3 regions of the Bacillus sp. FSL R7-0646 genome follow, and region 2 is predicted to be linked to each of the others. Evidence: predicted binding sites of a transcription regulator. Region 2 holds the regulator's gene; each other region holds the start of a gene.

The links. The regulator Rex, encoded in region 2, represses fermentation and respiration genes when NADH is low (regulators of the CRP and FNR family bind a similar motif). The targets are predictions, from matches to a motif close to TTGTGAAATATTTCACAA.
Positions count from the first base shown of each region.
Region 1: the regulator Rex is predicted to act here: its motif matches at 6,793-6,810, upstream of MKY62_RS10540 (DUF1641 domain-containing protein).
Region 3: the regulator Rex is predicted to act here: its motif matches at 3,137-3,154, upstream of MKY62_RS01850 (L-lactate dehydrogenase).

Region 1 is NZ_CP150217.1:2,051,739-2,061,888, forward strand. It holds gene pflB (formate C-acetyltransferase) at 49-2,274, opposite strand; gene dacB (D-alanyl-D-alanine carboxypeptidase/D-alanyl-D-alanine-endopeptidase) at 2,772-4,241, opposite strand; gene MKY62_RS10535 (NAD(P)/FAD-dependent oxidoreductase) at 5,082-6,260, opposite strand; gene MKY62_RS10540 (DUF1641 domain-containing protein) at 6,297-6,731, opposite strand; gene MKY62_RS10545 (excisionase family DNA-binding protein) at 7,141-7,371, opposite strand; gene MKY62_RS10550 (hypothetical protein) at 7,464-7,688, shown strand; gene MKY62_RS10555 (AMP-binding protein) at 7,770-9,722, opposite strand; gene MKY62_RS10560 (acyl-CoA carboxylase subunit beta) at 9,753-10,150, opposite strand, start outside.
Region 2 is NZ_CP150217.1:617,512-627,661, reverse strand. It holds gene groL (chaperonin GroEL) at 164-1,798, opposite strand; gene groES (co-chaperone GroES) at 1,843-2,127, opposite strand; gene MKY62_RS03140 (CPBP family intramembrane glutamic endopeptidase) at 2,353-3,087, shown strand; gene MKY62_RS03135 (YdiK family protein) at 3,087-3,278, shown strand; gene tatC (twin-arginine translocase subunit TatC) at 3,324-4,100, opposite strand; gene MKY62_RS03125 (twin-arginine translocase TatA/TatE family subunit) at 4,107-4,286, opposite strand; gene MKY62_RS03120 (redox-sensing transcriptional repressor Rex) at 4,329-4,976, opposite strand; gene moaC (cyclic pyranopterin monophosphate synthase MoaC) at 4,980-5,486, opposite strand; gene MKY62_RS03110 (ABC-F family ATP-binding cassette domain-containing protein) at 5,633-7,558, shown strand; gene tsaD (tRNA (adenosine(37)-N6)-threonylcarbamoyltransferase complex transferase subunit TsaD) at 7,798-8,823, opposite strand; gene rimI (ribosomal protein S18-alanine N-acetyltransferase) at 8,813-9,271, opposite strand; gene tsaB (tRNA (adenosine(37)-N6)-threonylcarbamoyltransferase complex dimerization subunit type 1 TsaB) at 9,284-9,973, opposite strand; gene tsaE (tRNA (adenosine(37)-N6)-threonylcarbamoyltransferase complex ATPase subunit type 1 TsaE) at 9,954-10,150, opposite strand, start outside.
Region 3 is NZ_CP150217.1:335,640-345,789, reverse strand. It holds gene MKY62_RS01860 (LysE family translocator) at 1-355, opposite strand, end outside; gene MKY62_RS01855 (L-lactate permease) at 465-2,087, opposite strand; gene MKY62_RS01850 (L-lactate dehydrogenase) at 2,137-3,096, opposite strand; gene MKY62_RS01845 (nitrate/nitrite transporter) at 3,546-4,751, shown strand; gene MKY62_RS01840 (MerR family transcriptional regulator) at 4,851-5,591, opposite strand; gene MKY62_RS01835 (type II CAAX endopeptidase family protein) at 5,675-6,361, shown strand; gene MKY62_RS01830 (cytochrome c biogenesis protein CcdA) at 6,381-7,082, opposite strand; gene MKY62_RS01825 (toxic anion resistance protein) at 7,233-8,327, opposite strand; gene MKY62_RS01820 (YceG family protein) at 8,344-9,948, opposite strand; gene MKY62_RS01815 (helix-turn-helix domain-containing protein) at 9,954-10,150, opposite strand, start outside.

The DNA of each region.
Region 1 (10,150 bases), 1.4 Mb from region 2:
CTCTTTTTATGAGGCGGAGCGCCTTGGTCGCGCTCCGCTTATTGCTCGCTACATCGATTCATGGAAGGTTCTGCTGATGACGTCTAACTGCTGTTCTTTCGTCAGCTTAATAAAGTTGACCGCATAGCCTGAGACGCGAATCGTTAACTGCGGATATTCCTCTGGATGTTCCATGGCGTCGAGCAGTGTCTCTCTGTTAAATACGTTTACATTTAAGTGATGTCCTGTTTTTGCGGCATATCCGTCAAGGATGCTTGACAAATTGGCGGCGCGGCTCTCTTCGTCTTTGCCAAGCGCTTTCGGGACGATTGAAAAGGTGTTGGAAATGCCGTCGAGCGCATAGCTGTAAGGCAGCTTTGCCACTGAAGACAGCGATGCAAGCGTCCCTTTAGTATCGCGGCCGTGCATCGGATTCGCACCTGGAGCAAACGGTTCTCCCGCGCGGCGTCCATCCGGCGTATTTCCGGTTTTCTTGCCGTAAACGACGTTTGACGTGATCGTTAAAATTGACATGGTCTGAACGGACTGGCGATATGTCTGATGCTTGCGCAGTTTTTTCATAAAGCGCTTGACAATGTCAACGGCGATCGCGTCGACGCGGTCATCGTTATTTCCGTACTTAGGAAAGTCGCCTTCTGTTTCAAAATCGACCGCAATGCCGTTTTCATCGCGGACCACGCTGACTTTGGCATATTTGACAGCGCTTAATGAATCGGCGACAACACTCAAGCCGGCGATCCCAGTGGCCATCGTCCGCAAAATTTCCGTGTCGTGCAGGGCCATTTCAATTCTTTCATAGCAATATTTATCATGCATGTAGTGAATGACATTGAGCGTGTTGATGTACAAGCCTGCGAGCCATTCCATCGTCTGATCGAATTTATGCATCACTTCGTCATAGTCCAGCACGTCGGAAGCAACCGGCGGCATTTCCGGACCGACTTGCATTTTATGCTTTTCGTCTTTTCCGCCGTTAATCGCATATAAAAGAGCTTTCGCCAAGTTGGCGCGTGCTCCGAAGAACTGCATTTGTTTGCCGATTGCCATTGCCGATACACAGCAGGCGATTCCGTAGTCATCACCGTATTCTGGACGCATGATATCGTCATTTTCGTATTGGATCGAGCTTGTTTTAATCGACATTTTGGCACAGTAGTTTTTAAACTTTTGCGGCAGTCTGACAGACCAAAGAACGGTTAAATTCGGTTCAGGCGCCGGGCCTAAATTGTCAAGCGTATGCAGGAAACGGAACGAGTTTTTCGTCACCAGGGCGCGTCCGTCGTGCGCCATTCCGCCGATTGATTCTGTCACCCACGTCGGATCGCCGCTGAACAGTTCATTGTAGTCAGGTGTGCGCGCGAATTTGACCAAACGCAGCTTCATGACGAAATGGTCGACAAGCTCTTGGGCTTCACGCTCTGTTAATACGCCCGTTTTCAAATCTCTTTCGATGTAAATATCAAGGAACGTGGACACGCGGCCAAGGCTCATTGCTGCTCCGTTTTGCTCTTTAATGGCAGCCAAATAGGCAAAATACAGCCATTGAAATGCTTCTCTTGCATTCGCCGCAGGCTTGGAAATGTCAAACCCATAGCTTTTTGCAAGCGCTTTAAGTTCGTTCAATGCTCGGATTTGTTCTGACAGTTCTTCACGAAGGCGGATGTTTTCTTCAGACATCACCCGAGAGGTGCCGGCCGCATCTTTTTTCTTTTCATCGATCAAGAAATCCACGCCGTAAAGCGCCACTCTCCGGTAATCACCGATGATGCGCCCGCGCCCGTAAGCATCAGGCAGTCCGGTAATGATTCCGACTTTTCGGGCGAGCTTCATTTCGTCCGTATATGCGTCAAACACGCCTTGGTTATGAGTTTTGCGGTAATCGGTAAAGATCCTTTCCACTTCTTCATTCAGTTTAAAACCATAGGATTCGCATGCCTGCTTTGCCATTCGGATGCCGCCGAAAGGCTGAAGCGACCGTTTAAACGGCTCATCGGTTTGAACGCCGACGACTTTTTCCAGGTCTTTGTTCAAATATCCGGGACCGTGCGAGGTGATCGTTGAGACGATCTCTGTATCCATATCAAGGACGCCTCCGTTTTCACGCTCTTTTTTTGTCAAATCCATTACATGATCCCATAATGCCGATGTAGCTTCCGTCGGAGGTTCGAGAAACGATTCGTCACCTTGATATGGCTCAAAGTTCGAGAGAATAAAATCGCGGACATTGACTTCTTTTTGCCAAACGTTTGTGGTGAAACCTTTCCATTGTTCCATTTAAATCCCCCTCTTTTTCAAGTTGAAATGATATAACAGTTGTTGCATTTATATCTTATGTTGAATATAACAGGTTTGAATGTGATAAACATCACATATTTTGTGAAATAGTTAACAAATTTGAGAAAGTTCTTTGAACATCGCGTTTTTTTCAATATAGACTGTTGTTTGAAGCAATTTTTATTATTTAAATCTGTATTATAATAAAGTCAAAGGTAACGAAAACTGTTATATAAAAAAGCCGGCAAAATGGCCGGCTTGCACAGAGAAATATTGATCATCAGCCTATCGATACAGTCTGATTGCCGAATGATTCGATGGTGCTTTGGGAGCTGGTGGCAAACATAGCAGTCTTTTGACGAGACCGCTATTGCATGACGTTTTTTCACTGATCTGAGCGAGGAAGCATTTCCGCTCGGAGAGCTCAAGAGCCTTTAAATCCGCCGGCAGCAAAACATGAATTAAAGAAAACCCATTGCCTGCTGCAATGGGAGAAGTCATGAAGAAGCTAATATTTGAACGATTTTGTCTTCAATATCCTTTCCTTTCTCATCATCCACGAGCTGATTGAGGAGAATGGAGAAAATCAATGTCTTTCCGCTTGCAGTATCGACATAGCCCGACAAGGAACTGACGGTTGAAAGAGAGCCAGTTTTCGCCCTGACTTTTCCTTTTAGAGCCGGGTCTTTCAGCCGGTTTCTTAATGTGCCGCCGACCATTCTGTCGCTTTCACCTGCAACTGGGAGTGAACGGGCAAACGACGGAAACCATTTCTCGTCTTGAACGGAATACAATAGCTTTGTGATCTGATGTGCAGAAATCAAATTGATATGCGAGATGCCTGAGCCGTCTCTGAGAACGATTTTTTCCGTGTCCAGTCCAAATCTCTGCAGTTCCGTATTTAACACCTCTAGCCCTTGATCCCAGCTTCCTTCACGTCTCGCGGCCCTTCCCATTTCCTTGATCAGCGTTTCGCCATGGCCGTTGTTGCTGAGCTTCATAAAGGGAATCATCAGCTCTGACAGCGGCATGGATTGATGTGTGGTGATGCGGTGCGCTGTTTTTGGCGCTTTGCCGATTTTAGTCTTTCCCAGGATTCGAATGCCTTGTTGATGTAAAGCCTGTTTAAATAAATCGAGTGCATATTCTGACGGCTCCCAAACCGCAACCCATTGTCTGACCCTTGAAGCGCCTTGTGGAATCGTCCCTTTGATTTGGATGGTATTTCCTCCGTGTTTCCTTTTAATCGTGATATCTTTTTTTCCGTCGGCAGCAACAGTCTTGGCATCGTTTTTGATTTTGACATGGTTTGTTTGCGGGGTGAGCAATACAGCAGGTTTTTTTCCGGTTTTTCCGGCAGGGTTCACGTCGATTATGACCGTTCCGGCATCATAGTCTTCATTTGGCGAAACAGTTAAAGCTGAAATCTGCGCTCCATAGTATGCGTCTTCATCGGTCCAGGAAAGGTCTTGAGAATAGCGGATTTCATCGTACCAGGAATCATCGCCGACCAAGTCTCCCCGGATAACTGTGATCCCTTGTTTTCGGAGTGCTTTGGCCATTTGCTGAAAGTCCGCTGTCAAAAGCGTCGGATCGCCTTTTCCTTTTATATAAAGGCTGCCTTTGAGTGTGCCCGCGGCTCGCGCCCCATCAGCCATTACCTCTGTGGGAAAGGTATAGTCCTCGCCCAGGACGGAATAGGCAGCTGCTGCCGTTAAAAGCTTCAGATTGGACGCAGGTCTCATCCGTGTATCGCCCATATGTCCGTATATCATTTTCCCGCTTTCCGCAGACCTGACGCTGATGCCTGCGAGCGCTCCTTTTAAATCAGGTTCGGTCTTTAACAGCTGATCGATTTGCTCTTTGAGCCCGCCTTTTTCCTCAGCGCCCAAGCCGTCCATGCTGCCGGCCAAAGTCAATACAAAGATCATCATCATACACAGACAAAGCTTCATATGTTTCTTCATCGGATATCCCGCCTCCCGCTTATGTTTTAATACTTTATTGCAAAACGGGGCGGGATATACTCCTATTGGTCGGTTTTCACCAAAAACCTCCGGTATAAAAACAGCAGTATCATAATGTGCAGCGCAATTCCGGTGATCCCGAAAACGAGAAAAAGCCCTTCGTGGGATATTCCCGCCAAGTACGTTTTCGCTGTCCAATAAGGTGAAAACACCGAAAAGCTGCCACGGCACAGGAATAAAATAAACCGCGGCCGGCATGAGAGTGAGCAGGCTGAATCCTTTCATTAAAGCGAGTCCTTCCACTTTGTTTGCGACATAGGCGGCTAAAAGCAGCGTGTAAATCGGGGCTTCAAGCGTGACCATGATCAGGACGAACAATAGGTTCACAGCGCCAGGCGCCATTAGACCGCCGGAGGCAAACAGCAAAATGCTGTAGCATAATGTCATCGCCATCGGCAGGATGAGCCGGATCATGACATATCCGCGCTTCGACAAGGGCGTCACGGCAAAATACTGAATCATATTTTCGTCGCGCTCATCAAGCAGGATAAACCCCGACATGACACCGAGAATCAGGGGGATGAAAAGCATGGCAAGGCTCATGATCAAATGACGGTATGGGGTGATATTGAATTCCGTCAATTCCGCTGACAAAGGAACGCCTGCTGCAGTCACGATGATGAGCAGAAAAGGCGCCAGTCCGTAAAAAGCGAGCTGCGATTCCGTTCTTGTCAGTATATTTTGGTTCAAATTTACCACAATATTTTCATTTGCCCGTCAAATTTAAAGCAAAAAAAAGCACCACTTATAGTTTAAACTATAAGTAGCGCTTCATTTCCATTAATAAGCCAGGCTGAACAGACCTTTTATGTGGCTCAGGTAGCGGACGTTGCTCGCTTCTTTCATCAATGAAGCAGGCAGGCCTTTAAGAGATGTGCTGTTCGCGCCGATAACGGCAACTGCGTCTTTGCGGCCCAGGCTTGCAAGCGTACCTGAGTTGACAGGGCTGAACGTCGCCATTGATTTGTTTTCTAAGTATGCATACAGGTTGTAGCCGATCAGCTCGCCCATTTGCCATGCGATTTGAGCTGTCGGAGGGTACGGACGGCCATCCGGACCGAAGACAACGGCGCTGTCCCCTGCAACAAACACGTCTTCATGTGATGTAGATTGAAGGAAGTCGTTTACAGTTGCGCGTCCGCGGTTGACTTCAAGACCTGATTCGCCGATCAGCGGATTGCCTTGAACACCGCCGGTCCAGACAAATGTATTTGTAACAATTTTTTGTCCGTCTTTCAAATCAACAACGTTTCCTTCTACATTTGTGACAGGCAGTCCTGTCAAGAATTCAACGCCGCGTTTTTCAAGGCTCTTTGTCGCACGTTCGATCAGCTCATCCGGAAGAACCGGCAGGATTTTCGGACCGGCTTCAACAAGCTTCAGCTTGATTTCTGTCGGATCGACACCGTAGCTTCTCGCAAGGCTCGGCATGATATCGGCGAGTTCACCGACAAGCTCGACGCCTGTTAGTCCGCCGCCGCCGATTAAGATCGTAGCATCAGCTTCGTTTTTCGTTTTCGCGTATTCGCGCACGCGCTCTTCAACATGCTTGAAGATTTTGTTTGCATCGTTTGCAGATTTGAGCACCATGCTGTTTTCTTCAAGTCCCGGAATGCCGAAGTAAGCAGTGACAGAACCAAGACCGACGACAAGTGCGTCATATGTCAGGGTAGAGCCGTCAGAAAGAGCGACTTCTTTTTTGTCAACTGAGAAAGAGTTGACTTTGGCGATTTTAAGATCGATGTCTTTTCCTTTGAAAAGCTTTGCAAGCGGCATCGCAACTGCCTGTTCTGACACGTTGCCCGCAGCAAGGCGGTGCAATTCCGTGATGATTTGATGTGTCGGATATTGGTTAACCACTGTGACTTTTGCTTCTTCTTTTGTGTAGTGTTTGCGAACTGTTAGAGCAGACAGTAATCCGCCGTAACCAGCGCCTAAAATGACGATATGTTTTGACATCGTGAATCCTCCGTCCTTATTCTGAATGTATAGTGATTATTTTTGTTTTTCGCGTTCTGACATGATTTGCAGGTAGCTTTGAACAAATCGGAACAGCTTTTGGGCCTGCGGATCTTTAAGCATTTTCAGCAAACCGAAAAGTCCGATGACTTCATTGCTTTCGTCAGCGCGGTCTTTTGCTTCAATGGCGGTAGCCGCGATTTCTTTTGCCGTATCTTTGACAGGCTCAAGAATTTCTGTAATGGCACCGACCGTATCATTTTTTAATACTTCATCAGTTGCAACGGATTGTGCGAAGTCGTAAGACTTTGTCAAAATGTTGACCAGTTCTGTCAGCTTTGGAAGCTGGTCGACTAAAACAGTCAAAGACTCCTGTACTTCAGGTTTTAGCAGTTGATCGATAAGATCGCGTTGGCTTTGGCTTACAGATTCGTTTGTTTGATCAGCTGTTTGATCGATTGTTTCCGGCATAACCAATTCTCCTTTTCAATAAGCGATGTGCTGTTTTTTGAAGGAAGCCCCTTTTTATAGTTTGTGAATTTATGCACAAACAAGTCCGCAAAAAGGCTCTCCCCTTTTGTGTTTGTTTTGCTGTTTTCGGTCTGGAACTCCCGAAAACCCGCAATCTCAAAACACGCTGTATTTTTTACTACTAAATGATAACACTTTTTGAACAAAAAATGAACGTGATTGTTTCGGAAATGAAATAAAATCATAGAAAACTTTATATATAGGGCTTCTTTCATCCCTTTCATTTCCTATATTGTGTCTTTTTTTACGAAACGCCCCATTCACACGGGATAATAGAGACGGAAAACGTGCGAAACTTTCATAGAATCGTATCTGTCAGTTTACATAATAAAGTTATTGTTATCCCGGGTTAATCTTCATCTTTGACGTCCGGATCTTCGGGGATGGGCTCGTTCAGAACGGATTCCGCCCACTCTTTATACTTTTCCATCTGTTCCATGTGCGTATTGAATTGCTCTTTGTTGATTAAATGCTGCTGTCCGTCAAAGACGGTGCGGATTTTCTTTTCTCTGACAAGCTGTTCAACATATGCTTCTGAAAGCGTTAAATATTCTGCGGTTTCCTTTATCGTCAAGTACATGTTTTGTTTCCTCTCGTTTTGATTTAGGCGAACATTGCGATTGTAGGATCATACGATAAGGTATATCAGTTTAGATGATGGAGGCCTATTCTATGTATTCAAAATGGAATTCTGAAACGTCTTATCCGCCTTCAGCCCCGCAAATGCATACCGGTCAATCTTCGCAGCAGATGAACCAAAGGCTGAAAAATCTCGAAGATCAAATGGAATTGCTCATCAAGCTCATGGAAAGCAACAATCAGCTGCTGCGTTCGATTGAAGAGCAGCAGAATCGCGTCTGCACGGCCGGCGGCGGTTCGGTTATCGTCAGGATGTGAGTGTTGGTCGATCGAGCTTCATCAAAATAAAAAGAGGAAGGACGTGTCCTTCTTCTTTGTTTGTAAGCCTTATCCAGTATACTACAGATTTTTTCGCACTGAAAGACCGGCAATTTCATCATATGTTTCGCGGTTTTCCAAAGTTGACAAATCGCCTGCGGGCTCGTTCATATAGGCAGCTCTGATCAGCCGTCTCATCACTTTTGCATTTCTCGTCTTCGGCAAACCGCTGACAAAATAAACCGCTTTGGGCTTGACCGCTTTACCGATCGCATCAGATGCAAGGTTCAGCAAATCATCTTTTAATTCTTCCGACGGCTTTTCCGACTGTCTGAGGACGACGAAGCAGACGGCAGCCTGGCCTTTGAGCTTATCCGGAACGCCGATGACGCCTGCTTCCGCCACCGCTGGATGGCCGACCAGAACGGACTCTATTTCGGCGGGGCCGATCCTTTTCCCGGCAGCATTGATCACATCATCAGAGCGTCCGCTGATCGTCCAGTAGCCGTTTTCATCCCGTTTTGCCCAATCGCCGTGCACCCAGACGTCGGTCCAGCGGCTCCAATATGCTTCTTCGTATCTTGACGGCTCCTTCCAAAAACCGTTCGTCATGCCGACCCAGGGCTTTGTCAGGACAAGCTCTCCGACTTCATTGACGACTTCCTCTCCTTTTTCATTGAAGACATTGGCCGCCATGCCGGGAAGAGGCGAATTAAACGTCATCGGCGTGATCGGCCGCAGGAGCACATTGCCTAAAATTCCGCCTGAGATCTCTGTTCCTCCTGAATAATTAAATATAGGAATCCGTTCTTTTCCAACATGGCGGAACAGCCACATCCACGGCTCATAATTCCATGGTTCGCCCGTTGAGCCGATTGCCTTCAGACTGTTCAGATTGTATTGATAGAGAAAATCTTCGCCGTGCTGCATCAGCGAGCGAATGAGCGTCGGAGAGACGCCGAGATGCGTCACCCGGTGTCTGCTGACAAGCTCCCACAGCCGATCCGGGGCCGGGTAGTCCGGTGCTCCGTCAAACAGCAAAACAGCCGCTCCGTTTATGAGGCCCCCGAATATTAAAAACGGCCCCATCATCCAGCCCATGTCTGTAAACCAGAAAAATGTGTCCCCTTGTTTGACATCCATCCCGAATCCCGCATCAAATGCAGCTTTCAGCGGAAAACCGGCATGGGTATGAACCGCTCCCTTCGACTGTCCTGTCGTCCCTGATGTGTATAGCAGCATGAGCGGATCTGAACTGTCCATTTCTTCGGTGTTTTGCATGGGCTCGTTTTTCATCAATTCATTCCAGTCGATATCTCTCTTATAATTCCAATCTTGATCGCCGCCGTGAAGCTTGCAGACGACGACTTTTTGAACAGTGGGGGAACGGTCCGCGGCTTTGTCAGCTTCTTTCTTCATGCAGACCTTCTTTCCCCTTCGCAAAAAGGCATCTGCTGTGACAAGGATTTTCGCTCCGGCAGCGGTAAGTCTCGCCGCTGCTGCATGGGCGCCGTAGCCTGAAAAAACCGGTGAGAATACCGCTCCGATTTTAGCGGCGGCCAGCATGGCGATGACCGTTTCGGGGATCATCGGCATGTAAATCGCAATGACATCCCCTTTTGAGATGCCTTGCTTTTTAAAGCCTGCCGCCGCACGGGCGACTTGTTGGTGTAAAGAAGAATAGGTGATCTGTTCTGTTTTTCCGTCTTCACTTTCCCAGATGAGTGCCGTCCTGCCGGCCGTATCAGGCCGGCGGGCCCATTTTTCCACGGCGTTGTAAACGGCATTTAAGCGGCCGCCGGTAAACCATTGCGGCCATTTTATGCCTTTGTCGAGATTCAATGTTTGGCTGTACCGCTTGTACCAGCTGATCCCGAGCGCTTTTTCGGCCTCTTCCCAGAACCAGGCGATATCGTTTGTACTTGCTTTCAAAAAATCATCATAGTCGGAAAAACCGAGGGCTGTCATCCATTGAAACAGCCGGGTTGTTTTTACAAATTCCGGATCAGGCTGCCAAACCGCTTTTTCGCCCATGCCGTTTCCTCCTTTTCGTTTCATTGGCCTTTAGACGGGATAAACAGGATGCTTCCGTTCCGTAAATGTCATGTATTTGGTCATATATGCATTCAGCCGTTTGATGAGTTCCGTTCGCAGCGAGTCGGCCGGAATGATCCCGTCGACAATCATTTCTGAAGCAAGCCGGTAAATGTCTATGTCTTTTTGGTACTCTTTCCGTTTTTCGGCGATGAATGCGGACCGTTCTTCTTCAGGCAATTCTGCGATTTTTTTAGCGTAAACGGCATTTACCGCTGCTTCCGGGCCCATGACGGCAATTTGCGCCGTCGGCAGCGCCAGACAGCAGTCAGGTTCAAAGGCCGGACCGGCCATCGCATACAAGCCTGCACCATAAGCTTTCCTGACGATGACGGATATTTTCGGTACGGTTGCTTCGGCCATCGCTG
Region 2 (10,150 bases):
AACAAACAAGATGAAGAAAGAAACATTTAATAAAATGAAATGTTTCCTACAAGGTATCACAAGTTTTAAAACCGAAAAAATGTGATTTTTATGTGATTTTTTAAAAAAAGAGGCTCTAAAAAGAGCCTCTTTTCCTTGATATATCAACGTTTGGACGCTGGGCTTACATCATGCCGCCCATTCCGCCCATGCCGCCCATGTCAGGCATTCCTGCGCCGCCTTTGTTTTCTTCCGGTTTGTCGGCAACAACTGCTTCAGTTGTCAGGAACATAGCCGCTACAGATGCTGCGTTTTGCAGAGCTGAGCGTGTTACTTTTGTAGGGTCAACGATACCTTTGTCGATCATGTTCACCCATTCGCCTGTTGCAGCGTTGTAGCCGACGCCGATTTCTTCATTTTTCAGGCGCTCAACGATGACAGATCCTTCAAGACCCGCGTTGTGCGCGATTTGACGGATTGGTTCTTCAAGAGCGCGAAGAACGATGTTGATACCAGTCAGTTCGTCGCCTTCAGCTTCAAGGGCAGCTACTTTATTGTAAACATTGACAAGAGCTGTACCACCGCCGGATACGATTCCTTCTTCTACCGCAGCGCGAGTAGAGTTCAGGGCGTCTTCGATGCGAAGCTTGCGTTCTTTCAATTCTGTTTCAGTCGCAGCTCCGACTTTGATGACAGCTACGCCGCCTGCAAGCTTAGCAAGGCGTTCTTGTAATTTTTCTTTATCGAACTCAGAAGTTGTTTCTTCAACTTGAGCGCGGATTTGGTTGACGCGTGCCGCGATTTGCTCTGTATCTCCCGCACCTTCAACAATTGTTGTGTTTTCTTTTGTAACAACAACTTTAGAAGCGCGTCCCAATTGATTGATTTGAGTTGATTTAAGGTCAAGACCTAAATCTTCTGTGATCACTTCGGCGCCTGTCAGGATAGAGATGTCTTCGAGCATCGCTTTGCGGCGGTCGCCGAATCCAGGCGCTTTAACAGCCACTGCGTTGAATGTTCCGCGAAGCTTGTTGACAACCAATGTTGCAAGAGCTTCACCTTCAACGTCTTCAGCAATCAGAAGCAACGGTTTGCCTTGTTGCACGACTTGCTCAAGCACCGGCAGGATTTCTTGAATGTTTGTGATTTTTTTGTCTGTTACTAAGATGTACGGATTCTCAAGAACCGCTTCCATCTTATCGGAATCCGTCACCATGTAAGGAGACGCATATCCGCGGTCGAACTGCATACCTTCAACCACTTCAAGCTCTGTTGTGAATCCTTTGGATTCTTCGATCGTGATAACACCGTCGTTGCCGACGCGCTCCATTGCTTCAGCGATCAGGCTTCCGACTTCTTCGTCTGCAGCGGAGATTGAAGCAACTTGTGCGATTGATTCTTTGCCTTCGATTGGTTTAGAGATTTCTTTCAGGCTTTCAACAGCTACAGCCACAGCCTGCTCGATACCTTTGCGCACGCCTACAGGGTTAGCGCCGGCAGTTACGTTTTTAAGACCTTCGCGAATCATCGCCTGAGCTAGAACTGTCGCTGTTGTTGTACCGTCACCGGCAACATCGTTTGTTTTGCTCGCAACTTCAGCAACAAGCTTTGCGCCCATGTTTTCGAACGCGTCTTCAAGCTCGATTTCTTTCGCGATGGTTACACCGTCGTTTGTGATTAATGGAGAACCGAATTTTTTCTCAAGAACGACGTTGCGTCCTTTAGGTCCCAAAGTTACCTTTACAGCATCCGCCAATGCATCTACACCGCGCAGCATTGAACGGCGGGCTTCTTCGCTAAACTTAATATCTTTTGCCATGTTATTCGAACCTCCTATATAATTGTCTCGTTTTTATTTATGACTTAGCCGATAACAGCTAAAATGTCGCTTTCACGCAAGATTAAGTAGTCAGTACCTTCATATTTCACTTCGGTACCTGCATATTTTGAGAAGATGATGCGGTCGCCTGTTTTAACTTCTAATGCAACGCGCTCTCCGCTCTCTAACACACGGCCTGAACCGGCTGCAACCACTTTACCCTCTTGTGGTTTTTCTTTTGCGGAGTCAGGAAGTACGATTCCGCTAGCAGTTTTTTCTTCAGACTCAACGAGCTCAATGACAACGCGATCACCTAATGGCTTTAACAATGAAACAACCTCCTCAATATTTTCATATGTAATTTTAGCACTCGCACTCGGTGAGTGCTAACACAATTCTTATAATAAAGAATCTCCCAGGCAATTTCAAGTGAAAAGGTCAAATTTTTTTGCGCTTACATTTCTCCGCATATCCTTATCATCCTATAATTTAAAAAGAGTGTGTTACAATAAACATAGTCTGATTTAGATTTTTAGAAAAGGAGTACATAAAGCTTGAGAAAACAATACTGGTTTATTATATTGGCATACGTTCTCATGCAATTGTCGGCGGTTGTCGGCTTGCCTCTTCTCTACTTTTTGGGAGTGGGCAGAGGACAGCCCAAGGCTGAAGCTCAGCTTACATTGACGGGCGTCTGGTCTGTCATCGCGTTTACCCTCTGTCTCGTCATCGTGCTGCTGATTTTGCGGACGGTGCCGAAGACGACGCTTCGCAATCGTCCAAAAGCATCGGTTGCAGCGTCAATCGGATGGGCGGTAGCCGGCGTTTTTCTCGCTTTGTTTGCGCAGTCAATTGCCGCTTCGATCGAAATGAACTTGTTCGGGGTCAACCCGGAATCCGAAAATACGCAGCGGATTATGAAAATCATCACCGCATTGCCGCTGATGGTGTTTGTCTCTTCTGTATTCGGTCCGATTCTTGAAGAAATCATTTTCAGAAAGATCATTTTCGGTGCGATCTATGAGAAAACGAATTTTTTCGTTGCCGCTCTGTTCAGTTCGGTGCTCTTCTCGGTCGTCCATTTGGATTTCAGCCATCTGCTCATTTATACGGCAATGGGATTCACATTCGCCTTTTTATATGTCAGGACCAACCGGATTATCGTCCCGATTTTCGCCCATGTCGCCATGAATACGCTCGTCGTCTTGCTGCAGACATTCCGGGAGCCTATTGAAGAATATTTGAAAAACGTCGAGAAAATGCAAATGATTATTGGAGGATTTCTATGATGAGAAGCCCTAAATTCTGGGGAGTGATTTATTTATTAACGGGTGTGCTGTTTACGTATCTCGCGGCAACCTCGCCCGGAAGCATGTGGTCTTTTTATACGATCCTGCTGATGCTTTTCGCAGCCTATAATATCAGCATCTCCTTTAAAATGTTCGCCCTGGCCGGCAGGATGAAGCGAAAAGATCAATAGCCTTTTATTTGAAAGAAAAGAGCCATTCTGAAAAAAGAATGGCTCTTATTTTGTATGGTCGTTCAAAAACGATTGATTTTCCTCTTGAATCATTGTTTTTTGCGCCTGCCTGTAGGATATTCTTGAAATCACGATACTGATTTCATAAAGAATGAGCAATGGCACGGAGACCATTAAATGCGACAATAACTCAGGCGGTGTAATGAGCGCCGCAATGACGAACAACACAAAATATGCATATTTTCGGATTTTCGCCAAAAACATCGGCGTCACGAGACCGAGCCTTGTGATAAACATGATGACCACAGGCATCTGAAACAACAATCCAAAAGGAAGCGTCAACTGAAGCAGAAACTGAAAATATTCGTGTATTCCGATGACCTGGTTGACATTCAGATCATCTGAGACTCTCGTCATAAAGTCCACGACAAACGGAAATAAAATAAAGTAAGAAAAGGCAATGCCGCCTAAAAAAAGAATGATCGATATTGGAATATAGCTGAGCGTCACTTTTCGTTCTTTTTCATACAGCCCCGGGCTGATGAAAGCCCACAGCTGGTATAGAACAAGCGGCGAAGTCAAGACAGCGCCGATGATGAACGCGAACTGCACGTACACAAATAAAGGATCGGTCAGCTTGAACGCATTGAGAGTCAGCAGCTTCGCTTCATCCGTCTGCTGCAGGTAGATTATGAGCGGCTTCGCCAAAAAAAAGCCTGCCGCAACAAACAAAACAAAAAAGAAAAAAGTGATCACAAGCCGTCTGCGCAGTTCTGTGATATGTTCTAACAGCGACATTTCTTTTCCCTTCATAAATGTCATCCTATCCTACTGATCTTCTTTCTTTTTATTATCGGAATCGTCGTCAGCCAAACCTTTTGTCGCATTTTTAAACTCCCGCAGCGTGTTTCCCGCCGCTCTTCCCAGCTCGGGAAGTTTTTTCGGGCCGAATATCAAAAGCGCCACCACGACAATTAAAATAAAGCTTCCAGGACCGATTGTTGGCATAAAGCCTGCCCCCTTTCCTTTATTTATTTTTCGTTTTCCGTTTTACTTTTCCTGCATTGAATAATGTTTCAGAAAATACACCAGCGACTGAAGTTCCACTGCCAAATCTATATGATGAATGCGAATGTGTTCCGGCACATTCAAGCGAGCCGGCGTGAAATTAAGAATGCCTTTAATGCCAAGCGCCACCAGCCTGTCTGTAATCGACTGTGCGGCTTGAGCTGGAACCGTCAAAATGGCGACCGGGATATCATCATCCGTCATATGCTCTTCAAGCTTATTCAGGTCATAGACGGGAACGCCGCCGACCTCGGTTCCGATTTTTTCTTCATTGATGTCAAACGCCATGGCGATTTTTGTATTATTGTTTTTGATAAAATTGTAATGGAGAAAGGCTGTCCCCAAATTCCCCACGCCAATAAGCGTTACGTTCGTCGTTTCATCCTGATCAAGCGTCTTTCTGAAAAAGGACAGCAAATAATTGACATTGTAGCCGTATCCTTTTTTCCCGAGCGCGCCGAAGTACGAGAAATCCCTTCGGATGGTCGCGGAATCGACTTTGACGGCATCGCTCAGCTCAGCGGAAGATACACGCTGTTTCCCGGATGCATGAAGGTTTTTTAAAAAACGATAATATAATGGCAGCCGTTTCGCTGTCGCTTGCGGAATTTTTGAATGATCCATGTTCATAAACTAATCCTCCATGTCTACATCAGCTTTTTCCCTTTTATAGTCACCGTTTTTCCCGCCTGTCTTTTCGAGAAGAAAGGTCGGTCCTATCACCATTCCCTTATCCGCCGCTTTGCACATGTCATAAACGGTCAGCGCACATACGGAGGCCGACGTTAACGCTTCCATTTCCACACCTGTGCTCCCTTTGGTCTTGACGTTAGATTGTATATGCAGGATGCTCTTCTGCTCTTTCTTCTCCCAGCAAAAGGCGATGTCGACTCCTTTCAGAGCGATCGGATGACACATCGGGATGATGGCGGATGTCTGTTTTGCAGCCATGATTCCGGCCACTTGCGCCACCGCCAAAACATCGCCTTTTCCGATTTCGCGGTTTTTGATTTTTTCATGTACTTCTCGATTCATGGACACGCTTGAAACAGCCGCAGCTGTGCGCACTGAAGCTTCCTTTTCGCTTATATCAACCATCTTGGCTCTGCCTTGTTCATTAAAATGTGTAAACTCATTCATGTTCTTAACTCTCCTTATAATGATCATACACTATTTTTTTCAATCTGTCTTTTTCTTTGGCTAAAATCTTCCAGACTTCACTTAATTGTTTGCTGACTGCGCGGTGATAGGCTACACTTAAAATAGCAGACAAGAGGTGAAAGATCATGATGATTTTACAAGTAAATCAGCTTTCAAAATCGTTTGGAGCCGATACGATTTTAACGAATATAAAACTCGAAGTCAGGTCTCGGGACCGGATTGCGGTCGTCGGACGCAACGGCGCCGGAAAATCGACTCTTCTAAAGATTATCGCAGGAAAGCTCTCATACGAAAAGGGGGACATCATCAAACCTAAAGATTTGACGATGGGCTACCTTGACCAGCATTCCGGCCTCGATTCCAAGCTGACGCTTAAAGAGGAATTGCTGTCGGTATTTGATTTTCTTAAAAAAATGGAAAAAGAAATGCGCGCGATCGAGGAAAAGATGGCGCAAGCCGGACCGGACAAGCTTGAATCATTAATGAAGACATATGACAGGCTTCAGCAGGAGTTCAAGGACAAAGGCGGCTACCAATATGAGGCAGAGGTCAGATCCGTCATGCACGGGCTCGGCTTTGCGGGATTTGACGACTCCGTCCGCGTTCAGGATTTAAGCGGAGGCCAAAAAACAAGACTTGCCCTCGGAAAAATGCTTTTGACAAAACCCGACCTCCTCATTTTGGACGAACCGACAAACCACTTGGATATCGACACCCTGACATGGCTCGAACAATATTTGCAAAGCTACAGCGGAGCGATTTTAATCGTTTCCCATGACAGGTACTTTCTTGACAAAGTGGTTACCCAAGTTTACGAGATTACCAGGTCCCAAAGCAAAAAATATATCGGGAACTACAGCTCTTATCTCCAATTAAAAGCCGAGCAGCTGGAAAGGGAAACAAAGCTTTACGAAAAGCAGCAGGACGAAATCGCCAAGCTGCAGGATTTCGTCGATCGGAACTTGGCAAGGGCTTCGACGACGAAACGGGCGCAGAGCAGACGAAAGCAGCTTGAACGGATGGAGATCATGGACAAACCGCTTGGAGATGAAAAGTCGGCGTCATTCCGCTTTGAAATTACAAGGCAAAGCGGAAACGATGTACTGCGAGTGGAAGACCTGACGGTAAGCTATCAGGACCAGCCCCCGCTTCTCCGTTCACTGGATTTTCGCATTACCCGCGGGGAAAGCGTTGCACTAGTCGGGCCGAACGGAATCGGCAAGTCGACCCTTTTGAAAGCATTGATCCAAAAGCTGCAGCCGGTGTCGGGAACAATCGCGACGGGCTCTCACGTCTCAATCGGATACTACGACCAGGAACAGGCTGAATTGACGTCGTCAAAACGCGTGCTTGACGAGCTTTGGGACGATTATCCGGAGATGAATGAAAAGGATATCAGGACCTGCCTCGGCAACTTCTTGTTCTCGGGAGAAGATGTATTAAAGCCTGTACATGCATTAAGCGGTGGCGAAAAAGCCAGGCTTGCCCTCGCCAAGCTGATGTTGCAAAAAGCGAACTTCCTTATTCTTGATGAGCCGACAAACCATCTCGACCTGGACAGCAAGGAAGTCTTGGAGAACGCTTTAATCGATTACCCGGGAACGATATTATTTGTGTCCCATGACCGCTATTTTATCAACCGGATTGCGACAAAAGTACTGGAGCTTTCTCGCGACAAAGCCGAAGAATATTTAGGCGACTACGATTATTACACGGAAAAAAAAGCGCAGCAGCTTGAACTGAAAGAACTAGAAAAACAGACGGAAGAGCGTCAGAAAGCCGCTTCCGAAAAACCGGGCGCAAAAAAGAGCTATGAAGAAGAAAAAGAGCTGAAAAGAAAAGAACGCCAGCGGCAGCGCAGGATTGAAGACATCGAAACAAGAATTACGGCCATTGAAGAACAAATTGAAAAGAATGAAGAGCTCCTATGCAATCCCGACGTCTTCCAAGACCACGAGAAGGTTCAGGAAATCCACTCTGAAAATGAACAGCTGAATGAGGAGCTTGAACAGCTGTTATCAGAATGGGAAACACTATCTACAAATGAATAAAGGATGAGCCGCTCCAAGCCGGAGCGGTTTTTTTGTCCACAATTGAAATCCTTTATTTAAAAGAAAGAAAGCGATTTACCCACAATATCCACAAATAACATAATATTTATACACATTACTAACAGGTAAAAAAGGTCTGTAAATTAAGGTTTTTAACATTATACACAAGACTGTGGATATGTGTTGATAACTTGTTAATAACTTTTTCCGGGTAAAAAAACCTCACAAAGCGTGAGGTTTCAATAAGACGTCAGATCTAAGCCAGGCTGACCATTCATATCATATTTTCCTCTGATTCCTTTTTCAAAAGCAACCGTACCTGCGGCGGCAATCATGGCGGCATTGTCCGTACACAGCGAGAGCGGCGGGATCAAAAGCTCGATCTCCGGACGGCTGCTGAACGTTTTTTCGAGCGCGGCTCTCAGCCCTTTGTTTGCAGCAACTCCTCCGGCAAGCAGCACCTGTTTGACGCCATAAGCTTCCGCAGCGCGTTCCGTTTTTGTCACGAGGACATCTATGACGCTTTCCTGAAAGCTGGCTGACAAATCTTCCGGAGCTATCGTTTCGCCTTTTTGTGAAGCGTTGTGAAGCGTGTTGATGACTGCAGACTTCAATCCGCTGAAGCTGAAATGATAAGACCCTTCTTCAAGCCATGCGCGCGGCAGCGGCACATTTGCCTCGCCTTTTTGCGCAAGTTTGTCAATGTGAGGTCCACCCGGATAAGGAAGCCCCATCGTTCTCGCCACTTTGTCATAGGCTTCGCCTGCAGCATCGTCGAGCGTCTCTCCGATTACTTCAAATGAGCCGTGCTCTTTCATATATACGAGTTCGGTGTGGCCGCCTGAGACGACAAGGGCAATCGCCGGAAATTGAATGTCCTGAACAAGCCTGTTGGCATAGATGTGACCGGCAATATGATGCACGCCTACGAGCGGTATGCCCCGGGCAAAACTGAGCGCTTTCGCAGCATTCACGCCGATCAATAGAGCGCCTACAAGCCCCGGTCCTTCCGTTACTGCAATGGCATCAATGTCATCAAACGTCATGTCCGCTTGTGCAAAGGCTTCCTCAAGCACGATCGTGATCTGTTCCACGTGATGCCTTGATGCGATCTCGGGAACGACGCCCCCAAACCGTTTATGACTCTCGATTTGCGACGCTACGACATTTGAGATGATGTCCGTCCCGTTTTTGACAATCGCAGCGGCAGTCTCATCACAGCTTGTTTCGATTCCTAATACATACAGATCTTTTTTATGATTCATTTAGTCTCACCCACATTAATAATGCATCTTCCCCATTATCGGTATAATAATTTTTGCGAATTCCTCCCGGCTCAAAGCCGAGCTTTTTGTATAAGCTCTGTGCAATATGATTCGATACCCTCACCTCTAAAGAAAGCTGAACCGCCCTTTTCATCCGGCAAAGCTTCATGGCCGCCTTCAAAAGAGCTTCACCGAAGCGGCGGCCCCGGTATGCAGGTGAAACGGCAATATTGGTGATCTGGGCGTCATCCATTACGATCCAAATCCCGCAGTAGCCGACGACTTGCTCCTCAACTTCGAGAACGAGATAATGAGCATACATATTGTGAAAAAGCTCATGATGAAAAGATTCTTTTTTCCACGGAGAAGAAAAAGAGCTTTTTTCAATTTCAAAAACCTGGTCCAAATCCTTTGGATTCATATCGCGTATGACCATTTGCGTGTTCATGGCTTCACCCGTTTACTTTTGTTTTTCAAGCCAGACGGCCTCGGCTTCGGCCAGACGAATATAGTTTGGAACAATGCTGTGCACTGGCTCGTCCTCTTTAAGTTCTCCGATTAAAGCCAATTCTGAAGGTCTTGGAAGCTGCAGGGCAGGGTCTGCAATAACCGCTTGTTCATCGAGAATCCGTTCGATCATTTCCCTGTGAATCCCGGTGTCGCTTCCTATGAAAAGGACTTGCTGATCCATGGCTTTCAGCTTTTTTAGCCAATCTTCAAGCAGAATGTTCTGGTCCTCTTCCAATCCATGGAGTTTGCCGTCCCTATACTGGTACAGTCCCGTATAAACCTGACCGCGCCTAGCATCAAACAACGGACAAATCAAGCCTTGGAAAAAACGGCCGTTTGCCGCAAGCACTTCAAGGCTTGAAACGGTTTTAACCGGAATATTTAATGACCATGCAAGCGTTTTGGCAATCGTCACGCCGATCCGCACGCCTGTATATGAACCCGGGCCTTTGGCAACTGCAATTTGGGTCAGGTCACTAGGCTTTAAACCGCACTCTTTAAGGAGTTCGTCGATTGCCGGCATGGCTCTGACCGAATGGTTTTTCTTTAAGTGGGATATATGCTCGGCTATCACTTTTCCGTCTTTGATTAATGCCACTCCGAGCGTTAAATTGGATGTATCAATCGCAAGTATCGTCATGTTTGCTGATCTCCTCGCAAAGATTTTCGTAGCGCCTGCCTTTAGGTGTAAAGGTCAGCTTTCGCTTGTCATCACCAAGCCGCTTAATGACCACCTCAAGGCGTTCTTTTGGAAGCTGCTCTTCAATCAAATGCGCCCATTCCACAAGGCAGACGCCGTCTCCCTCAAAATATTCAT
Region 3 (10,150 bases), 280 kb from region 2:
AAAGGGAGATCACCAGCCCCGACAAAAAAGATTTGCGGTATGACCCTTTCTCTCCCGCACCTCTCATCAGCGATACTTCCTTCGCCTTGACCAGGCTCTCGATCCCCGTATAGGTCAAAACAAAAAAACCAAACAGCCATAAAAACGTTTTTAAGAATGGCGCTGTCAAAAATTGCGCAACTCCAAAGTAGATTAAAGCCATATATAGGACATCCGCCGTTACAGCGCCAAGGCCAAACAGCCAGGCATGAAAGAATCCGCCTTTCATGCCTCTGTCGATCTGCGCGGCATTCACAGGTCCGACTGGTGCGGCCAATGACAAACCCAAAAACACATAGCTCAGGAAGATGTTCAACATATCGCGTCCCCCTTCCGCGGATAACTTGTACAATGTATTCAAAAAGAGGACATGATAGAACAAGCAGCTTAAAAAGCCTTTTCCCGCAATGGGAAAAGGCTCTTCTTTATATGCCAAGCTTTGATAGCGCAAACGTCCAAATGCAAATGATGAAAAGCAGAACCAGGCTGTATTTAACGGTTTGGCTGAAAAGCTTTGATTCCTGCCCTGTCTCTTTAACCGCGGCTGTTGCAATCGCAATCGACTGCGGTGAGATCAGCTTGGCCATCACGCCTCCCGCGGTATTTGCGGCAAGCAGCAAAGCCGAACTTGTCCCGATTTGCGCTCCGGTGACTGCTTGCAGGTGGCCGAATAATGCGTTGTTGCTGACGACTGAACCTGTGATAAAGACACCGATCCAGCCCAATACGGGACTGACGAACGGAAAGATATCCCCCGCTTTGGCGAGCGCCAGTCCGATGGTTGAACTCAATCCGGCATAATTGGCCAAGTTTGCAAAACCCATCACAAAGCAAATGGTGAGAACGGGAAGCCACAGTTCCTTGACCGTCTCTTTCAGACTGGAAAGTCCTCCGCGGAAACTGATGTTTCGGCTCAGCACAATCGTGATGATCACCGCGATCAGGATCGCCGTACCCGTCGCTGAAATGAAGTCAAGCTTCATCACAGCATCAAGCGGTGCCTGTTCCGGAGATATCGGCGGCGTTTTCAGCACTTCCCGGTGAAGAAAAGGCATGTTGAATAAAATTGTCGTTTGCTTCAGGAATCCGCCTTCCTGAAAAAGCCCCTTAAAACCGGGCAGGCTCCACACCGCAATGACGGCGGTCAAAATATAAAACGGTGACCAAGCGTTCATAATGTCTGCTGCACGATATTTTTCAGCGGGCACATGTTCATTCCCGGTTTCCCTGTATATGTGGCGCGGCTGCCACTTTTTCAAAAACAGCGCCAGCGCTCCCATGCTGATTAAAGCGGCCAAAATGTCGGCAAGCTCCGGCCCCAAACTAATCATTGTTAAAGTCTGCACCGCCGTATAGCTTCCGCTTAATACGAGAAGAGCCGGCAGCGTTTCCCTTATTCCTTTAAACCCGTCCAATATGAAAACGAGCAGGAACGGGACAAAGAAAGCGATGACCGGCAGCATCAAAGCGAGCGTTCTGGAAAGCTCAACCGGTGTTAAGCCTCCCATCTGCGCTCCTGTGATAACCGGAATTCCGATGGCTCCAAAGGCTCCGGATGCCGCATTCGCTATTAAACATAGGGATGCCGCTTTCAAAGGTTTAAAACCAAGCTCGACAAGAAGAACGGCGCTGATCGCAATCGGCACACCGAAGCCTGCCGCACCTTCCAAAAAGGCGTTAAAACTGAACCCGATCAGCAATAGCTGAAGCCGCTGGTCGGACGAAATTCCGGCAATGCTCGCTCTGATCACTTTAAACTTTCCGGTTTTGACAGAAATTTTGTAAAGCCATACAGCCATCAGGACAATATATCCGATCGGCCAAAGGCCGTTAGCAATTCCAAGTAAAACGGCGGAGACAGCTTTCGCAGCCGGCATGTGAAAGAAGAACACCGCTACAATAAAGCTGACCGCCAGCGTCAAAAATGACGCAATGATTCCTTTCATCTTCAACACGGTCAGTGCAAGAAGAAAGAAAAGAATCGGCAGTATGGCGGCAAAAGCGCTGATAAACAGATTTCCAAACGGATCGTATATCTGCTGCCACATTTTCATCATCTCGCAATCTTCATGATGTTAGTATCTTCATGGTGTTCAGTTACGCCTGCAGTTCAAAATGCGGTTTTAGAATTGCTTTTAACACACCTGCGCTATGCTTGAATTGTTGTTTTTCCTTTTCGTTCAGATCGAGCTCAACAATTTCCCTCGCTCCGCATCGGCCGACAACCGCCGGAACTCCGATATAAACATCATTTTCTCCAAATTCACCATCAAGATGAGCGCTCACGGTCAAAATTGCTTCTTCATTTCGATAAATCGCTTTCGTAATACGTGCGAGGCTCATGGCAACTCCGTAGTATGTCGCGCCTTTTTTCTCAATAATGTGGTAAGCGGCGTTTTTTACATTGTCAAACAGTTCATCTAGATCTTCCGCTTTGTATTTCTCATTTCTTTTCAGCAAGTCGCTGACGGGAACTCCGCCGATATTCGCATGGCTCCAGACAGGCAGCTCCGTATCTCCGTGTTCACCAATGATATAGCCGTGCGCATTGTGGGCAGCGACACCGAAATACTCGCTGAGCAAGTAGCGGAAACGGGCAGTGTCAAGCGTTGTGCCGCTTCCGATGACGCGTTCTTTCGGAAGGCCGCTGAATTTCCAAGTCGCATAAGTCAAGATGTCGACAGGGTTTGTAGCGACGAGGAAGATGCCGTCAAAACCGCTGGCCATGACTTCTCCGATGATTCCTTTAAAAATTTTCAAGTTCTTTTCGACTAGATCAAGGCGGGTTTCACCCGGCTTTTGGTTCGCTCCGGCGCATACGCAGACAATATCAGCTTCTTTGCAGTCATCATATGTGCCGTACCATGTTTTCACAGGATGCGGAGCAAATGCTTTACCGTGGTTGAGATCCATAACATCGCCCATTGCTTTGTCTTTATTTAAATCAATGATCACAAGTTCGTCTGTGATACCTTGGTTAATTAACGTAAATGCATAGCTGCTTCCAACAAAACCCGCACCGATCAAAACTGTACGATTGACTTTTTGGTTTCTCATGACTCATCATTCCTTTGCCGTTTGTTTTAAACTAAGCTGTTTGTGAAATTCTTCACATTCATATTGTGCAATACTTCACATACTTTTTCAAGTGATATACATTTTTATTTATGTCTATTTTGTGTCTCCACGTATTTCTTCCTTAAATTTGTACATTTTCTGGTAAAAATATGCCTTATGTCTAAAGAAAAATTGATAAACGCGTTGCAAAAGACGGTTTTATCTGCAAGTGCATCGGGCCTATATCAATATAAGGTTTCCCATTTTCAGCGCTCATAACACCACTATTCTTCAGCATAATTCAATTATCGCCTGCTATAGTGCTGTCCAAACTAACATTTTAAATATTCAATCTTTTAGTTTGTTAGTAAAGCTTACAAAAATACTGCCAACCCTATTCGATTTTGTCATGATAAATTCTAGAATCTATCGGATGGGGAGTGTTGCAATTGAAATTGGCGGATTTGAGGAAGAGCGGACACGCGCCTTCCTTGTTGTCATCTTTTTTATATTTCGATGTCAGCTTTATGATTTGGGTGTTGCTGGGGGCGCTTGGTGTTTATGTTACGGCTGATTTTGATTTATCGCCTTCACAGGTCGGATTGATTGTCGCCATACCTACTTTGGCCGGATCGTTTTTCCGGATTGCGCTCGGCATTTTAACCGACCGTTTCGGACCGAAAAAGACGGCTGTTGGCGGAATGCTGGTGACGATGATTCCGTTGTTATGGGGATGGCAGTTCGGTTCATCGGTCGCCGAGCTGTATATCATCGGAATTTTACTCGGTGTGGCAGGCGCAAGCTTTTCCGCTTCCCTTCCTATGGCGAGCCGCTGGTATCCGCCGCACTTGCAAGGTCTTGCCATGGGGATCGCCGGGGCGGGAAACAGCGGAACACTGCTTGCTACGCTATTCGGCCCTCGCCTTGCGGAGCAAGTGGGCTGGAACGGCGTCATGGGACTGGCGCTTATTCCTTTAACCCTCGTGTTATTCAGCTATTTCCTTATGGCTAAAGAACCTCCGAATCAGCCGGCTCCTAAACCGCTCAAAGACTATTTTGCCGTTTTCAAAGAAAGGGACACTTGGTATTTTTGCCTTCTCTACAGCGTGACATTCGGGGGTTTTGTCGGCCTGTCCAACTTTTTAAGCTACTTTTTTGCATCCCAGTATGCCGTTCCGGCGGTAAGAGCCGGCGAATTTGTCACGCTTGTCGTTGCATCCGGAAGCTGCCTCCGCCCTGTCGGCGGATTGATTGCCGATAAAATCGGCGGCGTGCGTCTGCTTCAATTCCTCTTTATCGGAGTGGCTCTGTGCATGTTCTCGGTCAGTATGCTCCCGTCTCTAGGCGTTGTCACAGCCGCATTATTTATCGGCATGGGCTGCCTCGGAATGGGGAACGGCGCGATATTCCAGCTTGTACCGCAGCGATTTCAACAAGAGATCGGGATGGTGACGGGGATCGTCGGCGCTGCGGGGGGAATCGGCGGATTCTTCCTTCCGAATATCCTCGGAACGCTGAAGCAAATTACAGGTACGTATTCAAGCGGGTTCCTAACCTTTACCGTTATTGCATTTTTAGCGCTCGGTCTGCTTTTGTTTGCTCAGGCCGGATGGAAAAAACAGTGGAAAGCCGAGGAGAAATCAATCCGAATTTAAGGGGTAGCCGCTCGATTCTTTTCGGGCGGTTTTCTATGCGGCATATCCTGTTTGATCTTTTGGTTATCCGGCCCGATCATGACAATTGGATGCTCATCATCACCCTGATCCTCCTGAATCATGAAATGCAGATTCAATCGCTCTCTCCGCAAATTCCATAATCCCGCTGTCAAGCGGATAAAGCCCGTTTGGCTCCTCAGACTTGCGAACCTCCCAGAATCGATCGGCTAAATCCTCATGTCCCTTAAACGAATGATCAGACAGGCATATGATATCCTCCGCAATTTGCTTTCCCCATTCAGATTCAGGCGGCACCTCTTGTTTTAAACACAGCTTAATCCGCTTGATGATAGAGAGCCATTGCTTTGTGATGAAATCGTCACTCTCCGCCTTCGGAAGCCTTTCTGCTAAAATCTCAGCCTCCTCTTCAGAGAATGATTCCTTCCATGGTTTATGCCGGGGCTGTCTGACGAGCTTGAGAAGGTCTTCCCAGCTCAAGCTTCCTTCGATTTGATACATGTTCAGCAAAGTATTTGTATGCTCCAGGCTCTTCGTCAGCTGTTCGATCTCCGAATTAAGGCGCCTTTTATGCATTTCGATGATACTAATTGTATCCAATTGATTCATTAACGTCTTGATATGCTCCAATGAAAATTGAGCAGATTTCAAGATCATAATTTTTTCGAGCTCTAACAAATCTTCCTTCGAATATTGCCTTCGCCCATTCGGCAGTGTAGAGCCCGGTTTTAATAAACCGATTTGATCGTAGTAGCGGAGCGTCCTTACGGATATCCCCATCATCTTCGCCACCCGCCCGGTTGTCAGTTCCTCTTTCACCATATCTCCCTCCTAAAATATTGCTTGAAGATTACGTTACGTCACCATTTAAAATGATTTTATCTTAAAAACAGGAGGGTTTTGTGATGGAATGGAAAAATCCTTGGAACAAAAAGCAGCTGGTCTGCTTGTTTTTGATCGCATTTGCAGCCGTGCCGATTTTCATTGAATATTTATTAAAGAATGCTTTGGATCTGCTTTTAGGCGAAGGCATGCTTTCAGCCATGTTGATGAGTATCGCAATGGCGGCCGTTTTTATTCTAAGCTTGTACTATATCGCCTTAAAGCCGGACCGTCTGTCTTGGCGGGAAATCGGAATCTCCCGGTTCGCCCCTGCATACTTGATTCAAATAGCGGGATGGACGGTTTTTTTAATCGTGATGACGTTTGCCGTTATGGAAATCCTGATTTGGTTCGGCGCAGGCTACGAAAATACAAAAACAAAAACGATCACTGCCGATCCTTCATGGTTGAGCATTGCAATGTCTTTCGCTTCTGCCTGCATCGTTTCTCCCATCTACGAAGAATTGTTTTACCGCGGTTTTCTTTACCGCTGGTTCCGCGCTGAATTCGGGGTTGTATGGGCACTTGTTGCAAGCAGCGCCCTCTTTATGATCGCTCATATCCCCACATACAACACCCTGGCCGTTAACTTTGGAACAGGGCTCGTGTTTGCCTGGACATACGAAAAAACACGATCGATTATACCTGCGATGATCATCCATAGTTTATTTAACGCGATTTTGCTGTTTTTCACAATCTTACTCACATAATGCAGCATGCGGAAGTTTTTCAAAAGAGATTCGTCAAATTCGAATACCAGATGTTAATCCATATCATGTTGTCCGTATAAAGCAGGATGCCGATGACGATCATCAGCGCGCCTCCGATCTTCATGAGCATATTCGAATATTTCATAAGCGGCCTGATGTTTCCGATAAAAAACGCCATGAGCAAAAAAGGAATGGCAAAGCCTAAAGAATATGCGGTGATCATCATGAATGCGCTCCCAAAATCAGGGTTCTGAAAATTTGCGTATGCGATCGTTCCGAATATAGGCCCGATGCACGGCGTCCAGCCCGCCGCAAAAATCATTCCGACCAGCATTGAATTCAGCAGGCCTATTTTTCCCTTTCTAATCGAAAAGCGCCGCTCCTTCATCATAAAAGCCGGCCGGAAAACGCCGAGTAAGAACAGTCCCATGACGACGAAAAATATCCCGCCCAGCATGCGGATTAAGTTATGGTATTGCAAAAACAGCAGACCAACCGAGCTGGCAGAGAAACCCAATATGTAAAAAATCACAGAAAAACCGGCCAAAAAAGCCGCTGCGTGAATCATCACCGATTGTTTGATATGCTTTGCATGCCGGTTTTTCAAATCGCCGACCGAAATCCCGGTGATGTAGGAAATAAATGATGGATACAAAGGCAGGCAGCAAGGAGAAATAAACGACAGGAAACCGCCGCCGAATGCCAGCCATAAAGCGGCCATATACTTCCACCTCTTTCATGTTTATATATTTTTTACCATGCGATTCTCTTTCTCTAGCATAACATAAAAAACCGCCTATCATGGCGGTGATTTTTTGTATATTTGAAGCCGCCGCCAGCTGATCTGGGGGCGGCTTCTTCTTTATCCTTTTTAACCGTTTAAAGCGGCTTTTTTCATATTGTCCTGAAGTTCCAATATGCGTTTTGCCCCTTCTTCGCGCAGGCGTTTGTTCTCATCTTCAATCTGCTTCGTCTCCTGCATGCCTTTGACAATCGTATTCCAAGATTGTTCGATCGTTTCAATATCGATGCTCGGTCTTCCGGACATTCTGGCGATTTCGACGGACTGGCTTGAAATATTTTCCGCGTTGCGCTTCAGCATTTCGTTGGTGCGGCGGTCGAGTTCGCTCATTGAATCGGCGACAAGTTTTTGGCGCTTGGCGGTAACGGCCTGGATGATGCCGTTTTTGAAAATCGGAATCGTAATGATGAATGCCGAGTTGATTTTTCCGATCAGCTTTGTGTTGCCGCGCTGGAGCAGGCGGATTTGCGGCGCCGTTTGAATTGCGACCATCCGCGCCATATCGAGATCATACACCCGTTCTTCCAGCGCTTGAATGCCGTTTCGAAGCGTATCAAGCTCCATCTGCGCCATCTGGTTTCCGCTGGCCGCTTTCGCTTCATATTCGGGGATGAGCCGCTGCAATTCTTCTATTTTCATCTGGCCGGCTACGACGTATTTTTCCAGCTCCACATAGTATTTAAGGTTGCTTTCATACATTTCATCAAGCGTCACGGTCGATTTTGTCATTTCATCTTTATATTTTGAAATTTCGACATTGATTTTTTCGATTTCACCGCCGAGCGTTTGATATTTTTTAAATATTTTCTCGATCATGCTGTTGCCGCGCTTAAATAATTTAGAGAGCAAGCCTTTTTGTTCTTCAAAGTCATTCTTGTCAAAGCGGTCCATGATTTTTCCGAGCTGCGTCAACATCGCGCCTGAATCTGTCACACTGTTCGTTCTCATCATGGAAAGAATGCGGTCAGAGAACTTGGATATTTCAAGAGCGGGCTCCTTACCGAATTCTAAAAGCTCCACTTGGTTTTTCACGTCAATTTGTCGGGCCAGAGCTTGCACATCCGGCTCCTGGCGGAGTTTCGCACGGATGTCCTCCGCTTTTTCAACCGTGATCTCTTCCTCTTTGCTAATATTGACGATGCTTGTTTCATTTGGATTTGCCATCAGAATGGCCCCCTCCTTAAAAGATTTTATTGATGAACTTCCGGACGATTGACGGCTCTTTAAACTCCTGGTTGAAGGACATTTCATCAAGCCAATGGGTATCAAAGTGCTGCCTGTCGATATAGTGGTCAATACACTTATGGCCCGGCGGATTATAGATGATAATGTCAATGCCGATTTCATTTAACAAAAGCAAGGCGGCCGCGTCCGACCGGGTGAGTGTCCCCGTCTGTTCCGTGTGATACAAGATCAGCTTCGGCACGGTCTGTGAATAGTCAAATGTCTGAATCATATTCAATAGCGCTGCCGGAAGCTGTACCGCTTGGGTAAACAAATACAGCTGTACATCGGCTGTCTTTTCATTGTTCAAAGCCAGCATCTTCGGGCTTTTGCACATCCTGGAAACCGCTTGGGCAATGCCTCGCTGTACTCCCTCAGGCAGATGCTTGTAGCGCCATATATTGCTCTCCATTAAACGGCCTGGATCGATCATCCCCGTTTGATCAAGCGCATCGCTGTAATGGAATTGATAATTCGACGTCTCTTCCTTTGTAAACGGGAAGCGCCGGATCGTATGCGACTCCTTATACTCCGTCAGTGTCTGCAGACGGTCCCAGTACTCTTTTTCATTGCTGGAGACGCCCATGACCATCGCGAATAAATTCGGAATGTTAACCGTTGATTTAGACGCCTGAAAATTAGGTCTGATAAAGGCTCGTTCCTTCGCAATTAAAAACAGTTCATCATATGTTGTCTTCAAAGTCACAGAGGCCGGAGTATGCTCCCTGAACTGCCAAGGTTTGTACATTAGCGAATCCTCATTGTGCAGGACAGTATCCAGCTCCTTCGCGGAACGGTACGCCACCGTTGCTTTGCGCTGGGGCTTTTCAGTCGGGAACGGCTCTAATGCAGACGTGTCCGGGTATGTGAAGACAAAAGAAAGCTTTTGCTCGGGATCAAGCTGGCGAAATTCGTCTTTTCCCTCCGGATGAAACAGCAGCACATCGCATCCGACAAGCATCAAATAGTATAAAAAATACCGTTGGCTTTTGGTGGTGTCCCCGTACCAAACCACTTTCGGCATCGCCGTTTCGCAGTCGGCCCCTTTCAGCCACTTCTCCAAATGGTTGCCCATCCATTTGACAAGGTCAAGGAGGACCCGGCGAAAATCCGGATCGTTCAATCCTTTTTCATGAAAGGACTGAAACAGCTGCAGCACTTCGATAAGCGCCTTCCTTAAATGCCGGTGCATAGCGGGATCAGGGTGCTTAGGAATCAGCTGCTCCCCGTCAAGAAAAGCGGCAAACCGATTGACGGAAAGTCCTTTTTCTTTCTGGTTCACCATATGGATCCGCTGTATGGCCTGAAACCTTTCCGGAGAAATGGTCTTATCAAGCGTCTCGCTTAACACATGCACATCACCGGACGCATACAGCTCATGGAGATATATGTAGTAATCCGTTTCATCGTGCGGAGTTCCAAGAATCCGTCCCGCCAGACGGCTTATCGTCAAATGACTGTTTTTTTCATACGGGGTTCTCTCCGGGAGCGGCTTCTTGATGATCTGCTTCCATTCATCATCATTGACCAGGGCGTTTTGAATATTAATCTCTTGATTCATAGCGCTCAGCCGTCTCCCCTTTCTTCTGAGTCAGTGTCGCTCTTACGTCCAAATACGGCACACATGCCCGCTCTTGTCACGGCATAGGTTGTCCCGAACTTTCTGATTGTTCCCGCAGGAAAATCATGCGCTCTCTTTCGGAGCGTAGACGAATCAATCCCCCACTCTTCACATGCCTGCTGGGAACTGAGAATCTCGCTGC